Regions from separate parts of the Pararhizobium sp. DWP1-1-3 genome, predicted to be linked through region 1. Evidence: predicted binding sites of a transcription regulator. Region 1 holds the regulator's gene; each other region holds the start of a gene.
The links. The regulator LexA, encoded in region 1, represses DNA repair genes until DNA is damaged. The targets are predictions, from matches to a motif close to TGTTCNNNNTGTGTTCNG.
Positions count from the first base shown of each region.

Region 1 (3,277 bases):
TTTCCGGATCGATCATGAAGTTCGGCATGCAGGCATCACCATGGCAAACGACACGGTGTCCACTGGCTTCCCAGAGAAAATCCTGGCAACCGGGCCGTACCGGATCGAAAGTCAGTCACGTATCATCCCCACAGCCTGTTTAGCGAAGGCGAATTGCGCCCCCGCACCACATAGATATTGGCAACCGCAATTTCACCGTCACTGAACAGAAAGCCGGGTTTTTGCGCGGTTTCTTTTTGCTGACAAAGGTCGAAGGGCGCGGGGACTCTGCCAAACCGGTGCATTCGTGAAGCTGAGATTCGACACAGCGCCACGAACTTTGCATTGCTGTTGATGATCGAAGGGCTAGGTGCCCCGCTGGTGGCGATGACCGATGATACCGCAAACTACCATGCCACGCCGGTTACCGGCCGACCCATTCGCCTCAAATCAAAAAGGCCTTGCTTTTTCAGCAAGGCCTTTGAAAACTGGCTCCCCGGGCCGGATTCGAACCGGCGACCTGTCGATTAACAGTCGAATGCTCTACCGCTGAGCTACCAGGGATCATCTGCGGCGGTATGTCCTGCAGAAGTGAGGCTGCTAATACAAATGCTTTTCCGATTTGCCAAGCGGTTTTTCAAAAAAAAACGCACAATCTTGTCAGACTGTGGAGAACTTCCCATCTGTGGGAGGCAGCGCATTCCGGCTGCCTGCGAGCCAAACCCTTGGCATTGCGGGACTGTAGCATAACGGGCACGCGCTTTACGCTTGATAGGTGGAATATATGGCAGAACCGCAAAAAACGAAAAAATTCGGCATCGACGCGCGAACGCATGAACTGGTTATTGGTTCATGGCGGATGCGGCTGCCGCAATCGCGTCTATTGCGCATCACCATCGGCGGCACGTTGATTTTTGGCGGCATCCTCGGGTTTCTGCCGGTCCTCGGATTCTGGATGGTGCCGCTGGGGTTCCTAGTCCTATCTCATGATCTCGCCTTCGTCAGGCGCCGGCGGCGCAGGCTATCGGTGTGGTGGGCGCGAAAATGGCAAGCGTCCAATTAGAACACCGTAACAGCTGCTGTTTCAGGACATCATGCGAGGGGGTGTCGATCGTTCCTTGATTGGGCCGCGTCGTCACACCGGCTGCCGGCGCATTCTCCTGGACTTGGGGTCGCGGCATCATCCTCTGTGCTCTCGCTAAACATTCCCGCACCAGTCGATTCAGTCAAAGCCAGCAACACCGGCCGCCCAAGAAATCCCGACATGCCTTTTGGAATTTAGCTGTGCGGTTCGGTTTGTCTTTTCCGGCGAAAACGACATTGCCACGCTCATCGACATGCCGTGCCATTACATCGCAACAGGATTTTTTAGACTCACCGGTCCTTACAAACGAACGGCTCCAGGTTGTGCAAAGGCTTCGCAATTGGGCCTACTTCTGGGCAAGCGGGAATCCTCCGGTCAAAACAGTCGGATGACGGACCCGATTCGATCGTTTGTGTCGCCATGTGCCCCTTGAAAACATTCGATGAATTTTAAGTACTTGCGGAACACATATGGAACAGATAATGTTCGTTCTTGATTTGTTTCTCGATTCTGGAGTGATCGTTCATGCTGACCCGCAAGCAACAGGAACTGCTTCTGTTCATTCACGAAAGAATGAAAGAGTCGGGTGTGCCTCCATCGTTCGATGAAATGAAGGATGCGCTGGATTTGGCCTCAAAATCCGGCATTCACCGGCTAATCACAGCGCTTGAGGAGAGGGGGTTTATCCGCCGCCTTCCCAACCGTGCGCGTGCACTGGAGGTGATCAAGTTGCCGGAGGCCTATTCGATGAGCCTCCAGCCCAAGCGGGGCTTTTCACCGAGCATCATTCAAGGCAGTCTTGGCGTGCAACCAGCCCCTGCTGCTCCCGCCAAAGCCGCCGCAAACAGCGATACGGTCTCGATACCGGTGATGGGCAGGATTGCCGCCGGTGTGCCGATCTCGGCGATCCAGAACAACACCCATGATATTTCCGTGCCCCTCGAGATGGTCGGCGCCGGCGAGCATTATGCACTTGAAGTACGCGGCGATTCGATGATCGAGGCAGGTATTCTGGATGGCGACACGGTCATCATCCGCAACACGAACAGCGCCAGCCCAGGCGAAATCGTCGTCGCCCTGGTTGATGACGAGGAAGCGACGCTGAAGCGTTTTCGACGGAAAGGGGCCTCGATCGCACTGGAGGCCGCCAACCCTGCCTACGAAACGCGCATCTTCGGGCCTGACCGGGTCAAGATACAGGGGAAACTTGTCGGACTGATCCGCCGCTACCATTGAACGGACTACGTCTTCTGCCCGCATGAAGGCTGGGGATCAGGTGATAACCGAGCGGTGCGCACGACAACGCAAAAAATCGCATGACGATGGAAACGGCCGCAGCGCTTACAGCTCGGAGCGGCAAGGCGTTAGCGATGTGTTGGATCTGAGATCACGTCTTCTCAGCGCTGCTTTCAAACTTGGTACTTGGCAGGACTTGGTGTCAGCCAAGTCAACCAGCGGCGGGGCCGCTCCATCATTCAACCCGGCGGAGATGGCGCCTGACTATGGGGCGACTTTCGAAACCCGCCTTCCATTCCCTTCGATAATGCACCAATCGATCAGGGCAGGGGCCGTTGCGAATTTTCATCGGCTGCTGTGATCTCGTTCCGGTTTGTCGGATGCCAACTTAAGCGTCGCCTCAGGGTTGTGACGACAGATCGGAAATATCATTTCGGAACTGGCCAAGAGCGTTTTTGAGAAATATCCTCTTGCGATTTGTCTAGGATCATTCTAAACCGCCGCCACAGTTCGACTATTTGAACTCGTGAGGCCTCGTGGCGGAGTGGTGACGCAGAGGACTGCAAATCCTTGCACCCCGGTTCAATTCCGGGCGAGGCCTCCAAATTTCCCACAGATGTCAGTCTCCGGCGGAAACGAGCAACGGCGTTGCCGTTTCGACCAAGGTCGATTACGGCGCGAGCAAATCCATCCACGCGATTTTTTCAGGCAGAACCTCTGGACGGTTATTTTAATCCGGCACTCTTAATCAGGAAGAGACAAGCAGTCGGCAACAATGGATGGGCGTTCCGCGTCCACCGTTGCGGTCGGGATATCACGGACCGGGGCTGATCAATGATAATAGAAGCAGGCGCAATCGGCCTTGCTGTCATCCGGTTTCGTCCAGACGCGTACCGCCAGTTTTTTGGCTGCACCTGTTTCGTCCAGCCGAAGTCCGAGCAGTGACACGGCCGCAAGCTTCGGGTTGACCGCATCGAT
Region 1 is NZ_JAFCTR010000001.1:900,220-903,496, forward strand. Features, by position in the region: partial or broken gene ACP7BS_RS04425 (phosphotransferase) at 1-52, opposite strand, end outside; tRNA gene ACP7BS_RS04430 (tRNA-Asn) at 469-543, opposite strand; gene ACP7BS_RS04435 (hypothetical protein) at 764-1,042, shown strand; gene lexA (transcriptional repressor LexA) at 1,589-2,299, shown strand; tRNA gene ACP7BS_RS04445 (tRNA-Cys) at 2,830-2,903, shown strand; gene ACP7BS_RS04450 (hypothetical protein) at 3,131-3,277, opposite strand, start outside.

Region 2 (3,277 bases), on a different contig from region 1:
CCATCTTCGGTCTTGCGCAGGTTTGCGAGCAACTGAACGAAGGATGTCCAGTCTTCGCCGGTCTTGGGCGGAGGCGGGATTTCAGCCAGGGCCAGCAGCGGCTCCGGGTCGGTCGCGATCGTCTCGAGAATATTGCCGGCCGTCTTTGGCCCGATCCCCGGCAGCATCTGCAGCAGGCGAAAGCCGGCGACGCGGTCGCGCGGGTTCTGGGCAAACCGCAGAACGGCCAGCATGTCCTTCACATGGGCGCTGTCGAGAAACTTCAGGCCGCCGAATTTGACGAAGGGAATGTTGCGGCGGGTCAGCTCAACCTCGAGCGGACCGCTATGACTGGACGTGCGGAACAACACGGCCTGGTTCTTCAGCGTCATGCCGGTCTCGCGATTGGCCAGCACCTGGTCGACGATGAAGTTTGCCTGCTCGGTTTCATCCTTGACGGTGACGAGTTTCGGTCGCTCCAGCGATTGCCGGTCGGTCCACAGGTTCTTGGTGAAGCGCTCGCGCGCCAGATCGATGACGCCGTTTGCCGCAGCCAGGATCGGCTGCGTCGAGCGGTAATTGCGGTCGAGGGTGATGATATCGGCGGCCGGACTGAAGGATGATGGGAAATTGAGGATGTTGCGAACGGTTGCTGCCCGAAACGAATAGATCGATTGCGCATCGTCGCCAACCACGGTCAGACCACGACCGCCGGGTTTAAGCGCCATCAGCACCGAGGCCTGAAGCCTGTTGGTATCCTGGTATTCGTCAACCATCACATGGTCAAAGCGGTTGCCAATATCGTCGGCAAGATCAGGATCGCTGACCATCTGGGCCCAGTATAGCAGCAGGTCGTCGTAATCGAGGACGTTCTGGACCTGCTTGGCTTCGACATAAGCAGCAAACAGCTGCTTTAGTTGTTCTTCCCAGGTCACCACCCATGGAAAGTGCTGGCGCAGGATTTCATTCAGCGGTGTCTGCGAGTTGACCACTCGCGAATAGATTGACAGGCAGGTGCCCTTGGTCGGAAATCGGCTCTCGGTCTTGGACAACCCGAGTTCGTGACGGGCAAGGTTCATCAGGTCGGCACTGTCCTCGCGATCATGGATGGTGAAATCTACGTTCAGTCCAATCTGCTCGGCATAGATCCGCAGCAACCGTGCCCCGATCCCGTGAAACGTGCCAGACCAGGCCAGCGCGTCGGCGAGAATGCCGGAATTGGCGCCAAGCACATGTTTGCAGATCCGCTCCACACGGCGCGCCATTTCGGACGCCGCTCGACGGGAAAATGTCATCAGCAGCATGCGCCGCGGATCGGCGCCGTTGACGATCAGATGCGCCACCCGATGCGCCAAGGTATTGGTCTTGCCGGATCCGGCGCCGGCGATGATTAGTAGCGGTCCCGCCACTTGTCCGTCTGCCAGTCCAACGCCGAATTGCACAGCCTGCCTCTGCTGCTCGTTCAGTTTTCCCAAATAGGAAACCGTCATGCCGTGATCCCCGATAGTTGCCAGTCTGTCCCGGCCGTTTTGGTTTGGATGCCCGTCGCATGTGCGTCGCGTTCCTAACTCACCGCCATGCCTACCGTCCGAATCAGAACTGACTCGTCGGGATAACAAGAACAAATAATGAACATATCAGCTGCGATCGCCGCTGGAAAGCCCAGAGCAAGGGTCTGCGTTTGACGGGCTTGGCGCCGTTGTCGCAGAGTTAGTTCGTCTTCCGATGACGGCTTCCAGATGGCTGCAGGTTGCGGCGGAAACGTCCGGCACCATCGGCATCGCGCTGCGCCGATGCCGGCGCCCGATAGAGGGAATAGACTTCGGTCAACCAATGGCCGCCACGACACGGTGGCGCATCAGCGTTCTTCCCTCTGAGCCGCTCCCTTTGCTGGGCATCGGCCGAGCGAAACGATGCAGATCATTTCAGCCTTTGCAATGAATTGGTCCAGTGTCATACGTTCGAGAGCCATAGCTTCGTCCCAGAGACTCTCTATCAACACCCCCTCGCGTGTGAGTTTCACGCTGAACGCATTGCCGGTAATGGCTAATTCGTGATGCCCCGCACGGACATTCTTGGCATAGCCAAGGTATTGCTCGCGATCGGCTAAAGTGCGTATGTCACTATCCACGAGTTCTTCAATCAGCGTTCTCACCGATACGTCATTCATCTTTCAAGGAAATTCCGTAGAATTCGAGTAGCAATCTGCCATCCTAGATTCGTAAATCGGCATTTGCCCCACCAGCAACCAACAGTTTTACCATCTCGAGATATCCGTCCCTTCTGTCGCTCGCCGCATAGGCCAATGGCGTGCTGCCGCCTTGATCCTGTGCGTCTACAAAGGCGCCGGCATTGATCAATGCCCGAGCCACATCGATGTGCTTGTAAAGCGCCGCATAGTGGAGCGGTGTCATCTTTCGACGGTCCGACTTATTTGAATCGGCATGCTTTTCAAGCAGCAGATCGACCGTGCTCTTATCATTTTCGATGACGGCGCGAAGCAGAATCGAGCTTCCATCCCTGGCATCGACCGAGTTCACGTCGATGCCTTGCTTGACGAGGACTTTAATCGTCTCGAAATCGTCGATGACGAAAGCCTTTTATAGTTCTTGATCCAATTTTTCAGCCATGGGTCAGTGGATTTGGGGGCAGGGGGCCTGTCGGGACTTAGAAGATGGGGGTAGTCCTAGCCGGCAACGTCGAGGGAGCCAGACTGGAGCTTTTCGACAATCAGCGCAAGCCTGAATGTCGATTTGCACTCGTCATGCGGGGTGCTCAATGCGGACGAGGGCGGCCCTTCCGGCTCTGGGAAATCCACGCTGATCCGCTGCTTCAACCGGCGCCAGCAACAGCGCGTCGCGATCGCCCGCAGCCTCTGCATGGAGCCGGCCGTCATGCTATTTGACGAGCCGACTTCAGCACTGGATCCGGAAATGGTCTCGGAAGTTCTTGATACGATGTCGAGCCTTGCTCGTGACGGCATGACGATGGTCTGCGTCACCCACGAGATGGGTTTTTGCGCGAGCGGTTGCCGATCGGGTGATTTTCATGAATTCCGGCCAGATCATCGAAGAGGGGAGTCCGGAGGAATTCTTCACCAACCCGCAGCATGAGCGTACGAAACTGTTCCTCAGCCAAATTCTCATGCATTGAGAACAAATTCCTAAGTCGAACAGGTAAATCGAGGCCAGTTGTTCGAATCTAATCAAGGCGGTGGAGTTGGACAAGCTTCCAGGCCATGACCTTGTAGCAGGCGAATGGGAGCGGCTATAAGACGAGAGCTGTGCCGTCTCCACCG
Region 2 is NZ_JAFCTR010000024.1:154-3,430, reverse strand. Features, by position in the region: gene ACP7BS_RS28005 (ATP-dependent helicase) at 1-1,469, opposite strand, end outside; partial or broken gene ACP7BS_RS28000 (damage-inducible mutagenesis protein) at 1,633-1,890, shown strand; gene ACP7BS_RS27995 (hypothetical protein) at 1,838-2,149, opposite strand; gene ACP7BS_RS27990 (ankyrin repeat domain-containing protein) at 2,193-2,549, opposite strand; partial or broken gene glnQ (glutamine ABC transporter ATP-binding protein GlnQ) at 2,823-3,132, shown strand.
Region 2: ACP7BS_RS28005 (ATP-dependent helicase) is a predicted target of LexA. The motif match lies at 1,597-1,614, and genes of this name have one in related genera.

Region 3 (3,277 bases), on a different contig from region 1:
ACTTGACGAGGCCGGCCTGCTCGACCCATTTCATGTTGAACTGGGTGACCGGCATGTCGGAGCGCGGATCGCGGTACATCGGCACCAGCTGCGACAGCGGCCGGTCGCCAATGACGATACCGGCGGCATGGGTCGAGGCGTGGCGGTAGAGACCTTCGATCTTCTGGGCGATATCGAGCAGGCGGCCGATCACCGGCTCCTTATCGACCTCCTCCTGGAAGCGCGGCTCTTCCTCGATCGCCTTGGCGAGCGTGGTTGGATTGGCCGGATTGTTCGGCACCATCTTGCAGATCTTATCGACCTGGCCATAGGGCATTTCCAGCACGCGGCCGACGTCGCGCAAGGCGGCGCGCGCCTGCAGCGATCCGAAGGTGATGATCTGCGCTACCTGCTCGCGGCCATATTTGCGCTGGACGTAGCGGATCACCTCTTCGCGCCGGTCCTGGCAGAAGTCGATGTCGAAGTCGGGCATCGAGACGCGGTCCGGATTGAGAAAGCGTTCGAACAGCAGCGAGAAGCGCAAGGGATCGACATCGGTGATGGTCAGCGCATAGGCGACCAGCGAGCCCGCACCCGATCCGCGGCCCGGGCCGACTGGAATATCCTGCAGCTTTGCCCATTTGATGAAGTCGGCAACGATCAGGAAGTAACCCGGAAACTTCATCTTCTCGATGACGGAGAGCTCGAAATCGAGGCGCTCGCGATAATCGGTCTCGCTATAGCCCGCCGACATGCCGAGCATTCGCAGCCGTTCGTCGAGACCCTCGACAGCCTGACGGCGCAATTCGATCTCCTCGGCGCGCTCGGCTTCCTTCGGATCGTCCGAGGCACCGGTGAAACGCGGCAGGATCGGTGCGCGGGTCTTCAGGACAAAGGAGCAGCGCTTGGCGACCTCAATGGTGTTTTCCAGCGCTTCCGGCAGGTCGGCAAACAGAGCCGCCATGTCCTTGCGGCTCTTCAAATAATGATCCGGCGTCAGGCGAAAGCGCGTGTCATCCGAAACCATCGCATTGTGCGCCACCGCCATCAGTGCGTCATGCGCCTCGAATTCGGCGGGCGACGGGAAGAACGGCTCGTTGGTCGCCACGATCGGCAATTCAAGCTTGTAGGCAAGATCGACGACACGGTTTTCGTGGCGCCGGTCATATTTGCCGTGGCGCTGAAGCTCGACGTAGAGACGATCGCCAAACACTGCGGCAAGAGTCTTCAGCCGCGTTTCCGCCAGCGCATGGTGACCCGACTTCAAGGCCATATCGACCGGCCCGCCAGAGGCGCCGGTCAGGGCAATCAAACCCTCCGATCCGCCTTCCTGCAGCCAGGACAGCGCGATGCGCACCGACTGGTTTCCCTCGCCGCCGAGATAGGCCCGGCTGACGATATCGACGAGCCGGACATAGCCGGCATCCGTCGCGGCGATCAGAACGATGGCCGGCAGCTTGGCCAGGTGCTGGGCGTGGCCGCGTTTCTCGCCCTCGCTCTCATCCTCCATGTCGATCGACAACTGGCAGCCGATCAGTGGCTGCAGGCCATCGTCCATACATTTCTGCGAGAATTCGAGCGCTGCAAACAGGTTGTTGGTGTCGGCAATGCCGATCGCCGGCTGGCCGTCGGCAACAGCCTTGCCGATGATCTTCTTGATCGGCAAAGCCCCTTCGAGCAGCGAAAAGGCAGAATGAACCCGAAGATGAACGAACTGGGGAGACGCGCCGCCCTCAGCGGAACTATCCTGCCGCTTGCCGTTTACCGCATCTGCCATGGCACACCCCGATTCCCGTGAAGGCCTCAGGATATCCCGTTTCCATCCGCAGATGTCCAGTTTTCATCTGTCGCATGGCAGCATTTTCAAACTCGATCGACCTTGTCCACAGCCGCCACTCGTCCATTCCCGCACCACAGCGTATGGGCGGAGTTGGCGGTCTCGGCTCAAGCCATGCTCACATCCCGATGACGATGATCGAAAAGCTGGCGATGAACATGGCGATGGAGGTCAAAGCGGCGAGATCACGAATGAAGTCAGTCATTGGTCGGCTCCCTTTTCCGTTATGTTCTTATATTGTTCTATTTATGTTCACTCGTCAAGCAGCTGTTGCAAATCTTCGACCTTTGAGAAACGGAGATGGTAAACACTTTTCACCCGAGCGCTCAGGCCAGACAACTCGCATCTGGACGCCGGCGGGGCGGCCGATTAGTCTGCGTCTCAAATCCGACTAGGGGAAAGATCGATGAAGATGTCACTGGCCGTCATGACGGCATTCCTGGGCCTGACGGCCACCACGGCGCAGGCGGAAAAAGCCATCGATCCGGATCGCATCGTCTTTGCGGCGACAGGCGATTGGGACAAGGACGGCAGCTCAGACCTTGCCATGCTGGTGGCGCCGGACGAAGGCAGCGACGAGGATAACGCAGTTTATATCTATCTCAATGACGGCGACACCGACCGGTTGAAACTGAGGACCGTGGTACCGAACAAGGTTTGGGGAGATTTGACCATGGCCGGGCGGGCGCCGTCGATCACCGCCCTTGAGAATGGCTCGATCCTCATCACCACCCACAATGATTCTGTCGGCCGCGATCGCTGGGAGCAGAAACTGACGGTCGCCTATCGCAACTTCGACTTCGTCGTCGCCGGCTACACCTATACATCCTACGACACGCTCGACCCCGACAACACGACAGAATGCGATTTCAACGTGCTGACCGGCAAGGGAAAGAGCAGCGGCAAGCCTGTTGCGGTCGCCGGAAAGTTGATTTTCCTCAAGGACTGGAACGACGAGGCCGGTCAGAAAGTCTGTCAGGAACAATGACGTATATGTTCACTTTTTGTTCTTTACAATAGGCAGCCCCTTGTGTCACCTTTCCAGCTTCGACCATGCGGAGAGGCGGCATGCGAAACCTTGATGAACTGACGGCCTTCATCGTCGAGGCTAAAGCGAAAGCCTATGTGGGCGGCGGGAAAACACTTCCCTCTTGCCGGCAAGCCTCACATGACATCGGACATGTGCGCGACGTATGGTCTTATCTCGACAGCTATTTCGGTGGAACGGATTTTGCCGGGCAGGAAGTCGTCTGGGATACAGGCACACCGATCTGGGCGATGAACTATTTCGGAAGAATTATCCTTCCGGATCTGCTCGACGGCGCCCGCGCCGGGGCCGTCATCAAGGCAGCCCTTGCCAGTATGTATACGCAGCAAGGCCGGTTTCTCGGCGGCATGCGATACGCCCACGAACACGGGCTCTATGTCGATGACAGCGATGGCGACACCGCACATTTTCGC
Region 3 is NZ_JAFCTR010000013.1:57,724-61,000, forward strand. Features, by position in the region: gene dnaE (DNA polymerase III subunit alpha) at 1-1,756, opposite strand, end outside; gene ACP7BS_RS22470 (hypothetical protein) at 2,223-2,804, shown strand; gene ACP7BS_RS22475 (DUF5680 domain-containing protein) at 2,885-3,277, shown strand, end outside.
Region 3: dnaE (DNA polymerase III subunit alpha) is a predicted target of LexA. The motif match lies at 2,033-2,050, and genes of this name have one in related genera.